3 regions of the Kribbella solani genome follow, and region 1 is predicted to be linked to each of the others. Evidence: predicted binding sites of a transcription regulator. Region 1 holds the regulator's gene; each other region holds the start of a gene.

Region 1 (6,819 bases):
ATCTTCCGAGCCTAGTGCCCGTGGCGGCCCATCCCTTGGGCCGGATGGTTGGCAAGCCCGGTCCGGCCGACTTATCGTCGCAACTGTTCCGATCGGAGTTTCGAAACTTTCGAAGGGTGGCCGGTGTGACGACACGACGTGCTGTGGTGGTGCGGGGCGGCTGGGAAGGGCACTCCCCGGTCGAGGCGACCGACTTGTTCATCCCGTTCCTGGAGCAGAACGGGTACGAGGTGACCGTCTCCGGCAGCACCGAGGCGTACCTCGACCTCGACGGCGTGGACCTGATCGTGCAGTGCGTGACGATGAGCGAGATCGAGCCGGACCACTTCAAGGGCCTGGACGCGGCGATCCGGCGCGGCACTGGGTTCGCCGGGTGGCACGGTGGGATCGCCGACTCGTTCCGGAAGAACGCCGAGTACAGCTTCATCACCGGCGGGCAGTTCATCTCGCATCCGCACGGGTTCACCGACTACCGCGTCGACATCATTGCCGACGATCCGATTGTCGACAACATCGCGCATTTCGACGTACACACCGAGCAGTACTACGTCCACGCCGACCCGACGAACAATGTGCTCGCGACGACGACCTTCGAGGCGCACCCGGACTACCCGTGGATCGAAGGCGCGGTGATGCCAGTGATCTGGACGCGGACCTGGGGCGAAGGCAAGGTCTTCGTCTGCACGGTCGGACACAAACTGGACGACCTGGAGACCCCCGAGGTCCGCACGATCATCGAGCGCGGCCTGCTGTGGGCAAGCAAATGACCGGCGCCGGAGTGGGCGCGGTGAGCGCCGGGGCGGGTGCGGTCAGTCCCGGTGCGGGTGCGGGTGCGGTCAGTCCCGGGGCCGGTGCGGGTGCGGTGAGCCTCGGGGCGGGTGGGGTGACGAAGGTTGGGATTGTTGGGACGGGTGTCATCTCCGGCACGTATCTGGATCACCTGGACAAGCTTCCCGGTGTCGACGTCGTGGCGGTCGCGGATCTCGATCGGAGCCGGGCCGAGGCGATCGCGGCGCGGCGCGACGGCATCCGCGCGCTGACGCCGGAAGAGCTGTACGCGGCTGACGACGTCGAGATTGTCATCAATCTGACAATCCCGGCGGCGCACGCCGCGGTGCACCAGGCCGCGCTGGCGGCCGGCAAGCACGTGTACGGCGAGAAGCCGCTGGCCATGGATCGCGCCGAAGCGGAACCGCTGCTGAAGTACGCCGCAGCCAACGACCTGCGCATCGGCTGTGCACCGGACACGGTCCTCGGCACCGGCACTCAGACGGCGCGCGCGGCGATCGACCGTGGTGACATCGGCACCCCGCACGCGGCGACCGCGTTCATGGTGACCCCCGGTCATGAGCTGTGGCACCCGGCGCCCGAGTTCTACTACCGGCCGGGCGGCGGTCCGGTCCTCGACATGGGGCCGTACTACGTGACCAGCCTGGTGACGCTGCTCGGCCCGGTGGTCCGGGTCACCGCCCGCGCGGGCCGGGCGAAGCAGCAGCGGACGGTTCACACCGGGCCACGCGCCGGGACCGTGTTCGACGTGGAGGTGCCGACGCATGTCACCGGCGTGCTGGAGCACGAATCGGGCGCACTGACCACAGTGCTGATGTCGTTCGACGTCTGGGCCGGCCGGCTGCCGCGGATCGAGGTGCACGGGACGGACGGCAGCCTGTCCGTACCGGACCCGAACACGTTCGACGGGACCGTCGAGATCGTGACCCCGGAGCGGCGTGAGTGGACCGAGGTCCCGGTCGCCGGTGGGTACGCCGGCGCGGGCCGGGGCGTCGGCGTCGCGGACCTGGCGCGGGCCGTACGGAGCGGTGCGCCACATCGCGCCGACGGAGCGCTGGCATACCACGTGCTCGACGTACTGGAGTCGTTCGTCGACTCGGCCATCCAGGATCAGCCGCTCGACGTGGCGAGCACTGTGGCACGCCCCGCCGCCGTTCCGTTGGGAGCGTCGCCCGAGACCGCCTAGACTGGCACTCCGAACTTGTGAGTGCCAAGGCCCTTGAGCCCGAGGGTCTGTCGAGACGTCTGAGAGGGTGGTGCGCGTGCTGGACGACCGCAAGCTGGATGTGCTCCGCGCCATCGTCGAGGACTACGTGGCCACCCATGAGCCGATCGGGTCGAAGGCACTGGTCGACCGGCACAACCTCGGCGTCTCGCCGGCCACCGTCCGCAACGACATGGCGGCGCTGGAGGAGGAGGGGTACATCACCCAGCCGCACACCAGCGCCGGCCGGATCCCGACCGACGCCGGGTACCGGTTGTTCGTGGACAAGCTGAGCACGGTCAAGACGCTGTCGGTCGCCGAGAAGAAGGCGATCACGTCGTTCCTGGCCGGGGCGGTCGATCTGGACGACGTCGTCCGCCGTACGGTGCGGCTGCTGGCGCAGATCACCAGGCAGGTCGCCATCGTTCAGTACCCGTCACTGAACCGGTCGAGCGTGCGGCACATCGAGGTCGTCACGATGAGCCCGCGGCGGCTCCTGCTCGTGCTGATCACCAGCAACGGGCGGGTCGAGCAGCGGATCGTCGAGCACCCGCACGATGTCGACGAGCAGCTGATCGCGGACCTGCGCTCGCGGTTGAACACTGCCCTCGCCGGGCAGCGGCTCACCGACGCGGCGACGGTCCTGGCCGGCGTACCCGAACTGTTCGCGCCGGGCGACCGGTCGCTGGTCGCGGCGGTCGTGACGACGCTGTTCGAGACGTTCACCGACGAGGTCGGCGAGCAGCGGATCGCGGTCGGCGGCGCCGCCAACCTGACCCGGTACGGCGACGACTTCGAGCGGAACGTGAAGCCGGTGCTGGAGGCGCTGGAGGAGCACGTGATCCTGCTCAAGCTGCTCGGCGAGGCGACCAATCCGCAGACCCTGACGGTCCGGATCGGGCACGAGAACCCGTTCGAGGAGCTGGCGACCACCTCGGTGGTCGCGACCGGGTACGGGTCGAAGTCGGAGGCGCTGGCCACCCTCGGCATCGTCGGCCCGACCCACATGGACTATCCGAGCACGATGGGCGCGGTCCGTGCCGTGGCCCGGTACGTCAGCCAGATCCTGGCCGAGTCGTGACCGTGAAGACGAATATGCTGAAGATCCTCCCAACCCCCTGGTCTGGAGTATGAGCACCGATTACTACGCCGTCCTCGGCGTCAGCCGTGACGCGTCAGCGGACGAGATCAAGAAGGCGTACCGCAAGCTGGCGCGCCAGTACCACCCGGATGTGAACGACTCCGAGGACGCGCATCAGAAGTTCCAGGAGATCGGGCGCGCGTTCCAGGTCCTGAGCGACCCGCAGAAGCGGCAGATGCACGACCTCGGTGGCGATCCGTTCGCCGCCGCGGCCGGCGGGCCGGGCGGCGCGGGCTTCGGGCAGGCGTTCACGTTCACCGACATCATGGACGCGTTCTTCGGCCAGACCGGCGGCGCGACCCGTGGGCCGCGGCCGCGTACCCGGCGCGGTCAGGACGCGCTGATCCCGCTCCGGATCGACCTCGCCGAGGCGGCCTTCGGGACCACCCGTGAGCTCAAGGTCGACACCGCCGTGCTCTGCCCGACCTGTAGCGGGTCCGGCGCGGCCGCCGGGTCCGAGCCGGTCACCTGCGAGATCTGTCACGGGCGCGGCGAGGTCACGCACACGCAGCGGTCGTTCCTCGGCGAGGTACGCACCATGCGCCCGTGCCCGAACTGCCGCGGCTTCGGCACCACGATCCCGAACCCGTGCGTCGAGTGCGCCGGTGACGGGCGGGTCCGGTCCCGTCGTACCGTCACGGTCAAGATCCCGGGCGGCGTCGACAGCGGTACGCGGGTGCAGCTGTCCGGTCAGGGCGAGGTCGGTCCCGGCGGCGGCCCGGCCGGCGACCTGTACGTCGAGATCGAGGTCGAGCCGCACGACATCTTCACCCGCAACGGCGACGACCTGCACTGCACGGTCACGTTGCCGATGACGGCGGCCGCGCTCGGTACGACGATCGACCTGCCGACGCTCGAGGGCGAAACCACGCCGCTGGAGGTCCGGCCCGGTACACAGTCCGGCACCACGCAGACGCTGTCCGCGCGCGGTGTACCCCGCCTGCGGCACGCCGGGCGCGGTGACCTGATCGTCCAGGTCATCGTCGAGACCCCCACCAGGCTCGACGACGCCCAGGCCGACCTGCTCCGCCAACTCGCCGTCGCCCGCGACGAGGAACGCCCCCAGGGCCAGGTCCAAGCCACCCACAAGGGCGTCTTCGGCCGCCTCCGCGACGCCTTCGGCGCCCACTGACCCCAACCGCCCACTGACCCCAACCGCCCACTGACCCCAACCGCCCACCGGACCCTGCCCGTCCACCCCCACCCCGCCCCGCACAGGCCCGCGCCCTACACGGGCCCCCGCGCCGATCTCCATTTGAGGGGTTAACGTTCGCCGTTGCCCCTTCACCACCCGCATGCAGGTGGTGAAGAGGCACTCTGGGAGGTTCACCTCCCAAATGGGCAAAGCGGTCAGGTGGCGAAGCAGCGGTGCAGGGGGCAAGCTGCTGGCTCGGGATCTGGGAGGAGTTGGGCGGATGGGTGTCGCGGTGTTCTTTCACGCCGACCTGGGCGGCGGTGAGCTGGCCGGCGGTGAGCTGGCCGGCGGCGAGCTGGCGGGTGCTGACCTGGCGGGTGCTGACCTGGCGGGTGCTGAGCCGGCCGGTGGTGAGCTGGCGGGTGCTGAGGTGGCGGGCGGCGAGCTGGTGGGTGCTGAGGTGGTGCTTGGTGGGTCGGAGGGGCGGCATGCGGCGGTGGTGCGGCGGATCGGGACAGGTGAGCGGATCCGGCTGACCGACGGGCGGGGGAGCTGGGCCGAGGGGCCGGTCGTGCTGGCCGGGAAGAGCGGGGTGACGGTCGCCGTCGACGAGCGCGGGACGACGGCCGCGCCAGATCCGCGCGTGGTCGTGGTGCAGGCGCTGCCCAAGGGAGAACGCGCTGAGCTCGCGGTCGAGATGCTGACCGAGGTCGGCGCCGACGTGATCGTCCCGTGGAACGCGGAGCGCAGCCAGTTCCGCGCCAACCCCGAGCGGGTCGAGAAGACGCTCGCGAAATGGCGCGCCTGGGCGTTCGAAGCCGGCAAGCAGTCCCGGCGTACGTGGTTCGCCGAGGTCACCCCGATCGCGAGTACGGCGGAGGTCGCGCGCCTGCTCGCCGGCGCGGCCCTGCCGGTCGTACTGCACGAGGAAGCCACCACCCCACTTGCATCCCTGCAGCCGCCCACGACGGGTGACATCGTCCTGGTCATCGGCCCCGAAGGCGGCATCGCCCCGACTGAACTCGCGGCCTTCACGACGTACGCCGACCCGGTCCGCCTGGGCGACACCGTGCTCCGCACCTCAACAGCAGGCGTAGCGGCCGCGGCGGCCCTGCTCGCCCAGTCCCGCTGGCGCTGACTACTTCACGACGATCGACTTCGAGTCCGTGTCGGTGACCCGCCCATCGGCCGGCGACACCAGGTACACGTTGATCTGCCACGTCCCCGGGCTGAGCGTGAGCTGGAAGCTGTACGGCGAGAACGACTGCCCTTGCCCGGAAGTCGTGAAGCTCTTCTTCGTCTCCCGCGTCTTCACGTTCGTCGCCTGATAGTTGACAGTCGCCTCGAACGCGTTCGCGACACCGGACACCGTGACCCGATCACCCGTCACCGCGTCCTGGTCCGGCGAGTCGATCCACACCAGCGCCTGGACGTTCGTGGCCTGCTCGCGCCCCAGCGGCATGCTGGTGTCGACCTGCCCGAACAACTTCGGTACGGCCTGACCGCCCTGGGTGATCTGCACCGGCACGGAGTCGTCGTTCAGCGCGCCCTGGACCGTGTACACGAGCTGCTGGGCCGCGACGGCCGCGACATCCGCGTCGAGCGTCGCCTTCGGCAACTGTTTGAAGTCGACCGTCACCTTGTCGTTCGTCCGCGTCACCGCGTTCAGCGCGGCGCCGCGCCAGACCGAGAAGTAGTCCGGGTCGGTGGGTTGTTTGGTGGTCATGATGCGGACCGCTTCTTCGGCCGGGTGGCCGCTGACCTTGGCCCAGGTGCGGTACAGGCGGGCGGTCGACTTCTTGGTGGCGCCGATCTGCTGGCCGAGCCAGTAGACCGGGACCACGGCGTTGTGGACGGACTGTTCGGGCGCGGCGACGCTCGGTGCCACCGACGGGACCGCCTTGCTCGGGGCCGGCGTGCCGGCGCCGGTGGTGGGTACGGCGGTGGTGCTCGTCGTGCCCGAACCGGCCACCGCGTCGCCGTCGTTGGCGGTGTTACCGGGGTTGTTGAGGTTCGGCAGGACCGTGAACGCGCCGATCGCGGCCGCGGTGCCGACGGTCGCGACACCGGCGGTCAGGAGCCAGGGGCGCCGGCTGGCCGGCCGGCGCTGGGCGTGCGCGCGGGCGCGGATCTCCGGCAGCGCGTCGGCCGGGTCGATCCGGTCCGCCTCGGCGTGCAGCGCCCGGCGTACCAGCTCGTCGAACGAATCGTTGCGATGCTCACTCATACGGTCTGCTCCAAGAGCTGGCGCAGCGACTTGGTCGCCCGCGCGGCGTGGCTCTTCACGGAGCCACGACTGATACCCATGGTGTCCGCGATCTCGGCCTCCGAGAGGTCGCCGTAGTACCGGAGCACCATCACGGTGCGCTGCTTCTCCGGCAGCGTCCGCATCGCGTCGATGACCCGGTCGGTCTCCGCGGTCCGCAGCACCGCCTGCTCGGCACTCGGTTCGTCCGGCAGCGATCGCGGCGTGTGCCGGTCCACCACCACGAGATGGCGCTGCCGGGACCGGCAGCGGTTCACCACCGCGGTCCGCAGGTACGCCAGCGC
Region 2 (6,819 bases), 3.7 Mb from region 1:
CTTGCCTTCCGGGTACTCGCCGGTGGAGTGCTTGCCCTTCGGATAGGCCTTCCGGACCGAACCGGTACTGACCTTTCCGCTGGAGTGCTTCCCGTGCCCCTTGGCCGACTTGCCGGACTTGGCCGCCTTGGACTTGGCCGCCTTGTCGTGCTTGGCGGACTTGGCGGTCTCGTGGTGTACGGTCCGCGGCTTGACGGCGGCGTCGGCCGGGCCGAAGAAGCGCTGCGCGCTCTCCAGCGTGGTCGGCGTACCGGTCGGGGTCGGCAGCACCGGCGCGATCGCCTTGCCGACGAGCTCCCCCACCACACTCGCCAGGTCAGTCGGGACCTGAGTGACGTCACCAGCAGGCTTCTGCCCGTCACCACCAGTAGCCGGAAGGCCAGTACCGTCCGTACCGCCGGTGCCAGTAGTGTCCGAACCAGTGGTGTCGGTACCGCCCGTGGTGTCACCACTCGGGGCGGTCGTGTCCGAGCCGGTCGGAGTCGTCGTAGTGCCTGCGGACGGCGTGCCCGCGTCACCACCGCTACCAGCCTCGCCAGTACCCGGGTCGCCGGTGGGCGCACCCGTCGGGCTCCCGCCGTCGCCGGTGCCCGTGTCACCCTTCGGCGGCGTACTCGGCGTCGTCGTAGTGGTCGGGTCGGTCGGCGTCGGAGTCGGCGTGGTGGTGGTCGTCGGTTCCGTCGGCTCGCTCGGCGGCGGCGTGGTCGTCGGCGTGCTCGGCGGGCTCGTCGGCTGGTCCGTGCCCTGGTCGCCGCCGCCCTGGTCACCGCCCGGGTCGGTCGTCGGGTCACCGGTCTTGTCGCCGACCGGCTTCGCCGGCACCGGCGGCCCGATCGTCGGCTTGTCCAGCACCGCGAGCGGCTTCTCCGGCGGGACCACGACCTGCGGCGGGTTCGGGAGCTCCCGCGCGTTCGGGTCCTCGGTACCCGGGTTGCCGGTGCCGTCGTTCTGGTCCAGATGACCGGCCCGGGCCTTGTCCTGGTAGTCCTTGGCGACCTTGACGATCTTGGTCTTGTCCAGCACCGGCAGGCCGTCGAGCTGTTCCTTCGGGAAGCTGGTCTGCGGGCGGACCGCGTCGACCACCTTCTCGATCACCTTCTCGTACGGCGACAGCGGATCGCCGTTGACGGCGGCCGCCACCCCGGAGACCGACAGCGCCGCCACCGCGGCCACCCCGAGCGCCAGCCCCCGGGTCGCCACCTTGCGGGCGAACGGGTCGGTGATCGGGTTGAGCGCGGCGCACCGCGCCAGGAAGCTCTCCGGATCGTCGATGGTCTCCACCGGGAGCTCGTCCTCGACCTCCACCGCCAGCCGGAGCTCGGCCAGCAGTTGGACGGCCGGGTCGCGCTCGCCCGCCGAGCGGGCGGACTCCCCACCGGCGGCGAGCAGATCGAGCAGCGCGTCATCGGACTCGATCGCGTCCAGATCGAAACGGTCAGCCATGATGCCCCTCCCCTGCTCTTCCTCGTTCCAGCTGTGCTTCATGCCCCACGTACCCCCTGAGCGTGTTCAACGCCCGATGCTGTGCGACCCTCACCGCCCCCGGTGTCATTCCCAGTGCCCGGCCGGTCTCCTCGGCTGACAACCCCGCGACGACGCGAAGGCGCAGGATCTCCCGCAGCTTTTCCGGCAGCTTGTCCAGCAGGCCGATGATGTGCTGGACCTCGGACTGCCGAACCGCGCGCTCCTCCGGCGTCGGTGACTCGTCCGCGCCGTCCGGCAGGTCCGGCGTCGAGACGTCGGCGACCGCGAACGCACGCTGGGCATCGGCGACCTTGCGGGCCGCGATGCCGTAGACGAAAGCCTCGAAAGGCCTCCCCTCGTCCCGGTACCGGCTGAGCGCGCCGAACACCGCGACACATACCTCTTGCGCGACGTCGTCGACCATGTCGGCGCCGCCGGGATAGGTCCACAACCGGGACCGTACGTAGCGGTGCGCCACAGCGCGCACCCTGGTGAGCAGGTCGTTGAGAGCTGTACGGTCCCCGTCGCCGGCCAGCGCGGCAAGATCCCTGAGCTCGACCCGGTCGTGGGTGTCAGGTACTCGGACCTCGGTCACCCCTCGCCCCCTCGTGTCAGACCGGTCAGCCTGAAAGATGGTACGGCGCTCAACTCTTGTTGCCTAGTGGCTGGGCGTGATCCAGTCCCTCGTTTGATCACGATCCGTCACTACTGACGGGTCAGGTACGCGCGGGTGGGCTGAAACGGATCAGTTCTGTCGCATGTTCGCCGCCCCAGTCGATCGGCGTACGGGTGGTTTCGGTCCACCCCGCGCGCCGGTAGAGATGTACGGCGGCGCCGCGGTTGTCCACCACCTCGAGCGACAGCTCCCGCCCGAAGCCGGCGGCGGCCGTCACGCAGTGGTCGAGCAACCGGCGCCCGATCCCCTTCCGGGTCACCGTCGGGTCCACGAAGAGCCGCTCCACCTCGGCGCGCTCCCCCACCGCCGTCAGCACAACGTGCCCGACGACCCGGCCGTCGAGCTCCGCGACCCAGCATCCGAGCCGGCTCGCGGGCGTCAGCCACCCGCGCGGATGAGCCGGCCAGTTGATCGGGTACCCGGCTTGTTCATGCACCACCCGGAGCAGTTCGGCACATACGTCGAGGTCCTCGTCACGGCGTTCCCGGACCCGTACGCCGCCTTCGCGGAAAGAATCTGTCACCAGACGCACATTAGTTCCCGAAAACACGGCACCGCCCGGCAGTTGCCTGCCGGGCGGTGCTGTGTGTGTGCTGTGCTGTCGAACTAGCTGCCTGAAGGTCAGTGACCGTGACCGTGGCCGTGACCGGCCGCGGCGGGCTCTTCTTCTTCGGGCTTGTCGACCACCAGGGTCTCGGTGGTGAGCAGCAGCGCGGCGATCGAACCGGCGTTGGCGAGCGCGGACCGGGTCACCTTGACCGGGTCCAGGACGCCCTGCGCCAGCAGGTCACCGTACTCGCCGGTGGCCGCGTTGAAGCCGCTCCCGACCTCGAGCTCGGCGACCTTCGAGGTCACGACGTAACCCTCGTAGCCACCGTTCTCGGCGATCCAGCGCAGCGGCTCGACGACCGACTTGCGGACGATCCGGACGCCGGCGAGCTCGTCGCCCGCCAGGTCGAGACCGCTGTCCAGCACGGTGGCCGCGTGCACGAGCGCGGAGCCGCCGCCGGCGACGATGCCCTCCTCGATCGCGGCCCGGGTCGCGGACACCGCGTCCTCGATCCGGTGCTTCTTCTCCTTCAGCTCGACCTCGGTGGCCGCGCCGACCTTGATCACGCAGACGCCACCGGCCAGCTTGGCCAGCCGCTCCTGCAGCTTCTCCCGGTCCCAGTCGGAATCGGTGCGCTCGATCTCGGCCTTGATCTGGTTCACCCGGCCGTCGATGTCGTCGGCCTTGCCGGCGCCCTCGACGACGGTGGTGTTGTCCTTCGAGACCACGATCCGGCGGGCCGAACCGAGCACCTCGAGGCCGACCTGGTCGAGCTTCAGCCCGACCTCCGGGGCCACGACCTGCGCGCCGGTGAGCGCGGCCAGGTCCTCCAGCATCGCCTTCCGGCGGTCACCGAAGCCCGGCGCCTTGACGGCGACGGAGGTGAAGTTGCCGCGGATCTTGTTCACCACCAGGGTGGACAGCGCCTCGGCCTCGACGTCCTCGGCGATGATCAGCAGCGCCTTGCCGGACTGCACGACCTTCTCCAGCAGCGGCAGCAGGTCCGCGATCGCGGAGATCTTGCCCTGGTGGATCAGGATGTACGGGTCCTCCAGCACCGCTTCGCCGGCCTCGGCGTCGGTGATGAAGTACGGCGAGATGTAGCCCTTGTCGAACTGCATGCCCTCGGTGAACTCGAGCTCGGTGCCGAACGTGTTCGACTCCTCGACGGTGATCACACCGTCCTTGCCCACCTTGTCGAACGCGTCCGCGATCAGGCTGCCGATCTCGGCGTCCCGGGCGGAGATGGTGGCGACGTGGGCCATGTCGCCCTTGTCGTCCACCGGACGGGCGGTCTCGACCAGCTTGGCCGACACGGCCTCGACGGCCGCCTCGATACCGCGCTTGAGGCCCATCGGGTTGACGCCCGCGGCAACCGCCCGCAGGCCTTCGTGCACCAGCGCCTGCGCCAGCACCGTCGCGGTGGTGGTGCCGTCACCGGCGATGTCGTTGGTCTTGGTGGCGACCTCCTTGGTGAGCTGCGCACCAAGGTTCTCGAACGGGTCGTCCAGCTCGACCTCACGGGCGACGGTGACACCGTCGTTGGTGATGGTCGGGGCGCCCCACTTCTTGTCCAGGACGACGTAGCGGCCCTTCGGCCCCAGCGTCACCTTGACCGTGTTCGCGAGCTTGTCGACGCCGCGCTCCAGCGCGCGCCGCGCGTTCTCGTCGAACTCGAGGATCTTCGGCATGAAGAGAACCAGTCCTTTTCTGAATGTCTTCGGTGCAGGCAACGAGCCGGCCGCCGTTCCCCGGCCGGGCCGCCGGAGCGGCCGGCCGGAACCCACTCCGCCCCGGCGCCTGGGGCTCCGGGGCGGTGTCGGTCAGGAACAGCGGTGGTTCGTCACTTGCTGACGACTGCGAGGATGTCGCGGGCGCCCAGGATCAGGTAGTCCTGACCGTCGTACTTGACCTCGGTGCCGCCGTACTTGGAGTAGATGACCTTGTCGCCGACGGCGACGTCCAGCGGGACGCGGTTGCCGTTGTCGTCGATCCGGCCCGGGCCGACGGCGAGGATCTCGCCCTCCTGCGGCTTCTCCTTGGCGGTGTCCGGGATCACCAGGCCGGACTTCGTGGTCTGCTCGGCTTCGAGCGGCGCGACGAGGACACGGTCCTCGAGCGGCTTGATCGTGACCGACACTTGCTGACCTCCACGGTCGAATTCGCTTGTCTTTTCGAGGTGGTCGCGCTCCCCTGCCGTCGCGGGGGTCAGAGGCCGGACCGCTGGCACCCTCCGGGGGAGAGTGCCAACACCGAATCTAGGCCGCGATTAGCACTCGGTCAACTCGAGTGCCAAGGTTTCTCGGCCGAGCCGATGCCCGGGCGGGTACGAACGGGCACGGAACGGGTACGGAATGTGGTCAGGCGCTGGGCGCGGACCCCTCCGGCATGGGACCGTTCTGCTGGAAATGTCCGTCCGGAGCGGTCTCCGGGAACGGTGTGGAGGAGCCCATGGCGTTCAAGCTTCCGGCGTTGCCGAAGGTGTCCGGCCGGGTGTTGATGGTGCTGGCCGCCGTCGGCGCGCTCGGCCTCGGCGCGGTCGCCGCGAACGCGTCGAAACACCGCGCCGCGAATCAGGCCGGCGCCGCCGCACCGAAAGCAGCCGACAAAGCAGCCGGCAAGACAGCGAACAAGGCCACTGACCAGTCCGGCTCCCATGACGCGACCGCCGCCGAGCTGAAGGCGGCCGCCGCGCTACCGCAGTGCCGGTCGGCTCGGCTCGTACCAGTGAACCGCAGCTGGGGCATCCCCTTGCCGACGCTTCTGGACAGTGCGAGCACCAACTGCAACCTGATGTACGGCGACAAGCCCTATCGCGGCTCCAACCGCTCCGGCGACCCCGACACGGCCATCCGGGTACTGCAGCGCAACCTGAACTTCTGCTACGGCACCAAGCTGGCTGTCGACGGCATCTACGGCAGCAACACCCGGGCGGCGATCAAGACGGTCCAGCGCCGCCACAACCTCACCGTGGATGGCATCTACGGTCCCAAGACGCGGTCGGCGATGAACTGGCGGCTGTACTCGATGGGGACCCGCACTTGGAGCAGGAGCTGTTCCAGTCCCCTCTAGAGTTGCCGGGTGACTGTCACTGCCCTGCTGGACGGACCAGGCGCCGAGGTACTGGCGGCCGCGTGCAGCGAGTACCGGCCCGGTGGCGAGCTGCAGCTGGTGGAGAAGCTGCGACGCCGGTACGACGCTGCGCTGGTCACGACCGCGGTCACCCAAGCCGCACTGCGCCACCGCGCGATCGCCAAGTTCGGTACGGACGCAGACCGCATGTACTTCACCCCGGACGGCCTGGAACAAGCCACCAGAACCACCGTGGGTACGCACCGAGCTGCTCGCATCGCAGCCGCCCTCCCCGGAGCCAGCGTGGTCGATCTGGGCTGTGGAATCGGTGGCGACCTGATCAGCGCCGCCCGCGCCGGACTGCAGGTCACTGGCATTGAACGCGACCCGGAAACAGCAGCCACCGCCCGCGCCAACCTCACCGCCCTCGGACTGACCGGACAGGTACTGGTAGGCGACGCGGAGTCCACAGACCTCACGCCGTACGACGTGGTATTCGCGGACCCAGCGCGGCGAGCAGACGGACGGCGGGTGTTCGACCACAACGCCTACTCGCCACCCTGGTCGTTTGTCACCGGCCTACTGCAGCGAACAGCCTGCGTGAAGGTCGCACCGGGCATTCCGCACGATGCGATCCCACCGGACGTAGAGGCCGAGTGGATCAGCGACTCCGGCGAGGTGAAGGAGGCTGCGCTCTGGTCCGGTGCGCTGTACGGAGGCAAGCCGCGCCGCGCGACCCTGCTGCCAGGCGAAGTGACTGTCTCGGACGCACCGGAGGCTGACGCCGGCCCAGTCGGCCAGTACATCTACGAACCGGACGGTGCCGTAGTACGCGCCGGTCTGGTCACCGCGGTTGCCGCGGCAGTGTACGGCTGGCTACTGGACCCGCGCATCGCCTATGTCACAGCAGCCAAGTACACCCGGACCCCACTCGCGTCGGCGTACGAAGTGCTCGAAGAGCTGCCGTACAAGGAGAAGGCCCTGCGTACGTGGGTCCGTACGCAGGGAATCGGCACCTTGGAGATCAAGAAGCGCGGTGTCGATCTCGATCCGGCCC
Region 3 (6,819 bases), 3.7 Mb from region 1:
GTGCGGCCGCCGGTACACGCGGTGACGGTGACGGTCGGTAGAGCTTCACCTTGCGTTGGGCAACGGGTTCCCACCGGGCAATCTGCGGCCCCTGTCCTGGAACCATGTTGGTGATCGCGCATCGGGGAGCGAGTGGCTACCGCCCGGAACACACACCGGCCGCGTACCGGCTGGGAGCGGTACAGGGCGCCGACTACCTGGAGCCCGACCTGGTAGCCACGCTGGACGGCGTCCTGGTCTGCCGGCACGAGAACGAGATCTCCAGTACTACTGACGTGGCTGATCACCCGGTGTTCGCGGACCGGAAGATCACCAAGATCGTCGACGGGACGGCTGTTACCGGCTGGTTCGTGGAGGACTTCACGTACGCGGAGCTGCGGACGCTGCGCGCCAAGGAGCGGATGCCGGCGCTGCGGGCGAGCAACACGGCGTACGACGGGCTGGAGGAGGTACCGACCTTCGACGAGGTGGTAGCCCTGGCCCGGCGCGAGTCGGCGCGGCTCGGGCGGCCGATCGGGGTCATCCCCGAGCTGAAGCACCCGGCGTACTTCCGGCGGCTCGGTCTGCCACTGGAGGAGCTACTGACCGAGCGGATCGTGGCACTGGGACTGCGTGCGGACGAGATCATGGTGCAGTCGTTCGAACCGACCAGTCTGCGTCGGCTGGCGGTGATGACGCGGGTACCGCTGGTACAGCTGATCGACTCGGAGAGCGCACCGAACGACTTCCTGCGTACTGGTGACGGTCGCTCGTACGCTGATCTGCTTGCACCGTCCGGGTTGCGGGAGGTCGCTACGTACGCGCAGGTGCTGGCGCCGCACAAGGACCTGGTGATTCCGCGAACTGCTGACGGGTGTCTGGGGGAGCCGACTCGTCTGGTTGATCAGGCACACCGTGCCGGTCTGGCGGTGCAGGCCTGGACGTTCCGGGCGGAGCGGCGCTTCCTACCTACCGCGACTGACTTCGCTACCGAAGTCACCCGGTTCGCCGCGCTGGGGCTGCAGGGCGTCTTCGCTGACCACCCTGACCAGGCTGTTGCCGTACTACGAGGAGCTGCGCTCAACGTGTGAGCGGCAGCGGGGTGACCGCTGGCTGTGGTCACCCCGCCAGAGTGGCCGTGGGTGCTGCGTCCGTGCCGGCACAGGGTTGGCGCGGTGCCGGCGCAGTGACCGTCACGCCGCCGGGGGCTTGGTGCCGGTGTTGTTGCTGGTGTCGTCGTAGAGGCGGGCGGCGATGTCGTTCTCGGTCGTGTTCTGGTTGTGGTTGACCGTCTGCTGAACGTTCTGCCACACGGCCTTGCCGTCGGACTCGGGAATCACGATCCAGGCGACCGCGTACCCGATCATGGCGGCACCACCGGTGATCAGCGTCAGCCCGACCCAGCCGAGCCGGACCAGCGTGACGTCGACGTTCAGGTACTCGGCGATACCACCGGAGACACCCGACAGCATCCGCTGGTTGGCGGACCGCCGCAGGATCTTGCCGGACAGGTTCTGAAACGGTGCGTTGGAGTTCGTCATGGCTCTACTCTCCCGCCCCGGCGCCCTCCACCACATCCGGATCGGCACCGACCCACCCCTGACCCACCCCTGACGACTTCCGGCTGACCCAGGACTGTCGGTGCGGGTCGTTAGCGTTGGGAAGTATGGACATGGCGGCGGTGGTGAAGGTGATGAGTGAGTTGCCCGGTGCGGAGGAGCACGAGGGCTGGGCCGGCCAACCGGTCTTCAAGGTCCGCAACAAGAGCTTCGCGTACCTGTCCGAGGACCAGACCCGAATGCACCTGAAAGCACTCCGCGAGGAACAGGAGGCCCTGGTCGCCGAGAACCCCGACGTCTTCACCCCCTCCTGGTCCGGCGGCCGCTTCGCCTGGCTGGAAATCAACCTCCCCCACGCCGACCCCGAAGAACTCCAAGAACTGATAACCGAAGCCTGGCGCCTAACCGCCCCCAAGTACCTGATCGCCCAACTGACGGCTTGACCGGGGCAGCCGCCTGACGCCGCGCGGGGGCTGGCTTGCACTCGGGTGGGGCGAGTGCTAATACTTGGTTAGCACTCCACGGGTGAGAGTGATAACTGCTCGGCTCGCCGGAGTGTGTAAGAAGACGGCCTCGATGAGGTGCCGGAGCGTGGCGGGACATGAGCGTCGCGACCCTGGTGCCGTCCGTCGCGGGCATCGGAGCCGGCTGAACCACAAAGACTCGACGCGGGAGGACTCGCGGAGAATGCCCAAGCTGATTGCTTTCGATGAAGAGGCGCGCCGCGGCCTCGAGCGGGGAATGAACACCCTCGCCGACGCCGTCAAGGTGACGCTCGGCCCGAAGGGCCGCAACGTCGTGCTGGAGAAGAAGTGGGGCGCCCCCACGATCACCAACGACGGTGTCTCCATCGCCAAGGAGATCGAGCTCGAGGACCCGTACGAGAAGATCGGGGCCGAGCTCGTCAAGGAAGTTGCCAAGAAGACCGACGACGTCGCCGGTGACGGTACGACCACCGCCACCGTGCTGGCCCAGGCCCTCGTCCGCGAGGGGCTGCGCAACGTCGCCGCCGGCGCCAACCCGATGGGCCTGAAGAAGGGCATCGAGAAGGCCACCGAGGCGGTCAGCGAGCAGCTGCTCAAGCTGGCCAAGGACGTCGAGACCCGCGAGCAGATCGCGTCGACCGCGTCCATCTCGGCGGCGGACAACCAGGTCGGCCAGATCATCGCCGAGGCGATGGACAAGGTCGGCAAGGAAGGCGTCATCACCGTCGAGGAGAGCAACACCTTCGGCCTCGAGCTCGAGCTCACCGAGGGTATGCGCTTCGACAAGGGCTACATCTCGCCGTACTTCGTGACCGACACGGAGCGGATGGAAGCGGTCCTCGACGACCCCTACATCCTGATCGTGAACAGCAAGATCTCGAGCATCAAGGACCTGGTCCCGGTGCTGGAGAAGGTCATGCAGACCGGCAAGCCGCTGGCCATCATCGCCGAGGACATCGAGGGCGAGGCGCTGGCCACCCTGGTCGTCAACAAGATCAAGGGCACCTTCAAGGCCGTCGCCGTCAAGGCGCCGGGCTTCGGTGACCGCCGCAAGGCCATGCTGGTCGACATCGCCGTCCTCACCGGCGGCGAGGTGATCTCCGAGGAGGTCGGTCTGAAGCTGGACTCGGTCGACCTGGAGCTGCTCGGCCAGGCCCGCAAGATCGTCGTCACCAAGGACGAGACGACCATCGTCGAGGGCGAGGGCGACGCGGACCAGATCGCCGGCCGGGTGAACCAGATCCGCGCCGAGATCGAGAAGTCGGACTCCGACTACGACCGCGAGAAGCTGCAGGAGCGGCTGGCCAAGCTGGCCGGTGGCGTCGCGGTGATCAAGGTCGGCGCGGCCACCGAGGTCGAGCTGAAGGAGCGCAAGCACCGCATCGAGGACGCCGTTCGCAACGCGAAGGCGGCCGTCGAGGAGGGCATCGTCGCCGGTGGTGGCGTCGCTCTTCTGCAGGCGTCCGTGGCGGCGTTCGAGAAGCTGGAGCTCGTGGGTGACGAGGCGACCGGCGCGCAGATCGTGCGTCAGGCCGTCGAGGCCCCGCTGAAGCAGATCGCCGTGAACGCCGGCCTCGAGGGTGGCGTCGTGGTGGAGAAGGTTCGCAACCTCGAGCCGGGTCACGGTCTGAACGCCGCGACCGGTGAGTATGTCGACCTGATCGCCACCGGCATCATCGACCCGGCCAAGGTGACCCGGTCCGCGCTGCAGAACGCGGCGTCGATCGCGGCCCTGTTCCTCACCACCGAGGCCGTCATCGCCGACAAGCCGGAGAAGGCCGCGGCCGCTCCGGGTGGCGCGCCGGACATGGGCGGCATGGACTTCTGATCCAGTAGTCCGACAGCACCCGCAGTACCCCAAGCGGCCCCGAGCACATGCTCGGGGCCGCTTGCTGTTCCGGGGCCGCGATCAGGTGCCGGTGATCAGGTGGTGGGCGAGGACGGGGGAGAAGGTACGGGTGGGAAGGGTGGGGGCGAGGCCGCAGGGGCCGTCGGATTCGCCGGGGGTGCGGAGCCAGAGGTGCAGGTCGGCGGGGGCCGGGGCGGTGGCCGGGGGTGCGCCGAGTTTGCGGGCGGGTGGGTTGCAGGAGCTGCCGTCGGAACCGTTGCCGTTGCGGCTGGTGTCGATGACGAAGTGCGTACCACCGCCGAGCGCGGTGAGGATCTCGTTGCCCCGCGCGGTGGACTGTTCGGTACTGAAGTAGTCCGCCGTGTTCAGCGCGAACCCGCGGATCTTGCCGACGTCGGCGAGGCGCAGGCGGCGGGCGATCTCCTTCGCGCCGGCCGAGCTCACGGTGCCGGCGTCGAGGTACGCCCACGTGTTCGGGTTCTTCGCGGCGAGCAGCCCCACCGCGTACTTGAGCATCGCGATCCGCCCGTCCCACTGCGCCGCCGGGTAACAGTCGAGTCCGGCCAGCGCGTTCGGTTCGAGTACGACGATCGCCGGCCGGGCTCCGATCCCGTCCGACACGGCCGTGATCCAGTTTCGGTACGCGGCGTCGGTCGTCGCCCCGCCGCCGATCCCGCACTGCCGGCCGGGCAGGTTGTCGGTGATCAGCACCGGCAGTTTCCCGGCCCGGTCAGCCGCGGTCGTGTACGCCGTGACTGCAGCCTTCGCCTCGCCGCTCCAGCTTCCGATCCAGCGCGCCGACGGCTGACCCGCGATCTTCGACGCGAGCGCGGTGTCCTCCGGGTGCCGGCGTGCGTACGCGGCGGCCGCCGACGCCGGGTCGACGTACAACCCGTGCGTCAGCCGCACCGGGTCGCCGGTCGTTTCGGCCAGTCCGGTCGCGGGCCGGCCGAAGACGAACAGTGCGGCGGTCAGCAGCAGGCCGGCGGTCAGCGAACGTGCGACCGGGTGCGGCCGATGGGCGGTCAGCGAACGCGCGGCCCGGTGCGGCAGGCGCGAAGTCGGCATCGGTGCAGCGTCCTTCCGTCCAAGGAATGATCACTCAACGTGCCGACGACATTACCGCCAGTGGATCAACTGTTTTCGTCGACCTCGCAGAACGAGGCGTAGTGGTCGCCGGTGTAGTAGACGTGCGCGGGCGTGGTTTTCGCACCGCCGCCGATCAGCCGGCGGGCGCCGCGGTCGGGCGAACCGGGCGTCTTCACGGTGTACTCGTGGTAGTACCCGGACGACTGGCTCGGCAGAATGCCTTCCCGGTTCGAGAAGACGGTGCCGTCCTGGCGGTACGGGAACGGTCCGCCGGAGTGGATGAGCTTGAGCGTGTCGGATGCCTGCGAAGGCAGCGAGCTGAGTGCACAGGTGTCTATCGCCGTGATGGACGACGACGTGGGGTGGGCGGTGGGGGCGGCGTACGCCGTGGAACCGAAGGCGACGGTGGTCGCCAGGGTCACGGCAGAGATGAGGGTTCTCATACCGCCGAGGATCCTCCGTCCAGACCGGCGACGGGTCATCCCAAGTGTGAATAACAGGTGGACTATGACCCCGGCCGCGTTCTAGGGTCTAGCTCGGCGAGAACAATCTTGGAGTGGAAGGAGCGACCGATGCGTACACCGACTTGTTTCCCGGCGCGCCCGGCCCGCTCCGCCAGCTCGCACTGAGCGGACCCCCGCGCCTCCCGTTGGAGGATTCGTGACCATCCGCACCACCGTCGAGGCCGACCTCGACACCATCATCGCTCTGATCGAGCAGCAGTCCGTCAACACCGTCACCCTCGACCGCTACCGCGAGTATGTTGCCGCCGGCTACTACCGGCACGACTGGACCTGGGTCCTCGAGGAGAACGGCAGCATCCAGGCGCTCGCCATCTGGTGGGGCGGACCGGAAGAACCGCTCCCGTTCAGCATCGACGGTTTGTACTACGCCGGCGATGGCGACCCGGTCCCGGCGTGGACCGCGCTGATCGAGCATGTCCTCGCGGCTCGTCCGGCTGATGCCGAACCGCCGGAGTACCACTTCTTCCTGGACAGCGACTGGGAGAACGATCCCGAGGTCGTCGCGCCGCTCGACCAGCGTACGCGGGCAGCCGTCGCCGCCGGGCTGACCGAGGTGACCGACCGGCTGCGCTACGAGTGGAAACCGGAGTACGGGTTGCCGAAGCGCTCCACCCGGCTGCGTTTCGAACCGGCCGACGACGAGGCGTTCGTGAAGATGTTCATGCAGGTCAGCGAGAACAGTCTGGACGCGGCGACGGCCCGCGAGATCGCGCGGATCGGCGTCGAGGGCGCGGCGCGGGAAGAGTTGGCGATGTACAAGTCGATGCCCGGTGACCGTGCGCTCTGGCGGCTCGCGTACGACGAGGCCGGCGAACTGGTCGGGTTCGAGATGCCGTCCGCGAACGCCGGTGGTCCCGTGGTCGGCTACCTCGGCGTCGTACCCGAGCACCGCGGCAAGGGGCTGATCGACGATCTGCTGGCCGAGCTCACCCATCAGCTCGCCGATGCGAAGCAGATCCGCGCCGATACGGACTTCGGCAACGTGCCGATGGCGAAGAGCTTCGAGCGGCAGGGATACCGCAAGTTCGCGGTCCGGCGGGTGCTGTCGTTCCCGCAGAGCTGAGCCGGCGACGACCGCGGCGCTGAGGTAGAGACGCGCGACTCCCCGAGCCCTATGCTCCCTGACATGTCAGCTGGGCTGGGGGGATCGGGGAGTCGCGGCGATGCGTGACATCGCGCTGATCATGCATGTCGTGGCGGGGGTGTTCGCGGTACTGTTCGGGCCGCTCGCGATCGTGCTGACGCTGCGCCGGCGTGGGTTGAACTGGGCCGGCGAGGTGTACCACTGGACGATCGCGCTGGTGTGCCTGACCGCGCTGGTGATGGTGCCGTAC

Evidence for each region. The regulator HrcA, encoded in region 1, represses chaperone genes, less so after heat shock. The targets are predictions, from matches to a motif close to TTGGCACTCGNNNNNNNCGAGTGCCAA.
Region 2: a site for HrcA is predicted at 4,960-4,986, ahead of groES (co-chaperone GroES). Genes of this name have one in related genera too.
Region 3: a site for HrcA is predicted at 2,016-2,042, ahead of groL (chaperonin GroEL). Genes of this name have one in related genera too.

Annotation. Positions count from the first base shown of each region.
Region 1 covers NZ_JACHNF010000001.1:3,174,775-3,181,593, reverse strand. The annotation lists gene HDA44_RS14230 (EF-Tu/IF-2/RF-3 family GTPase) at 1-2, opposite strand, end outside; gene HDA44_RS14225 (ThuA domain-containing protein) at 126-767, shown strand; gene HDA44_RS14220 (Gfo/Idh/MocA family protein) at 884-1,975, shown strand; gene hrcA (heat-inducible transcriptional repressor HrcA) at 2,052-3,074, shown strand; gene dnaJ (molecular chaperone DnaJ) at 3,124-4,266, shown strand; gene HDA44_RS14205 (16S rRNA (uracil(1498)-N(3))-methyltransferase) at 4,550-5,407, shown strand; gene HDA44_RS14200 (Gmad2 immunoglobulin-like domain-containing protein) at 5,408-6,496, opposite strand; gene HDA44_RS14195 (SigE family RNA polymerase sigma factor) at 6,493-6,819, opposite strand, start outside.
Region 2 covers NZ_JACHNF010000001.1:6,834,998-6,841,816, reverse strand. The annotation lists gene HDA44_RS31660 (hypothetical protein) at 1-1,443, opposite strand, end outside; gene shbA (RNA polymerase sigma factor ShbA) at 1,436-2,059, opposite strand; gene HDA44_RS31650 (GNAT family N-acetyltransferase) at 2,181-2,663, opposite strand; gene groL (chaperonin GroEL) at 2,762-4,381, opposite strand; gene groES (co-chaperone GroES) at 4,534-4,830, opposite strand; gene HDA44_RS31635 (peptidoglycan-binding domain-containing protein) at 5,142-5,762, shown strand; gene HDA44_RS31630 (THUMP-like domain-containing protein) at 5,772-6,819, shown strand, end outside.
Region 3 covers NZ_JACHNF010000001.1:6,869,872-6,876,690, forward strand. The annotation lists gene HDA44_RS31790 (glycerophosphodiester phosphodiesterase) at 105-1,070, shown strand; gene HDA44_RS31795 (PspC domain-containing protein) at 1,173-1,520, opposite strand; gene HDA44_RS31800 (MmcQ/YjbR family DNA-binding protein) at 1,646-1,981, shown strand; gene groL (chaperonin GroEL) at 2,226-3,851, shown strand; gene HDA44_RS31810 (glycoside hydrolase family 6 protein) at 3,933-4,940, opposite strand; gene HDA44_RS31815 (guanyl-specific ribonuclease) at 5,006-5,404, opposite strand; gene HDA44_RS31820 (GNAT family N-acetyltransferase) at 5,622-6,548, shown strand; gene HDA44_RS31825 (hypothetical protein) at 6,649-6,819, shown strand, end outside.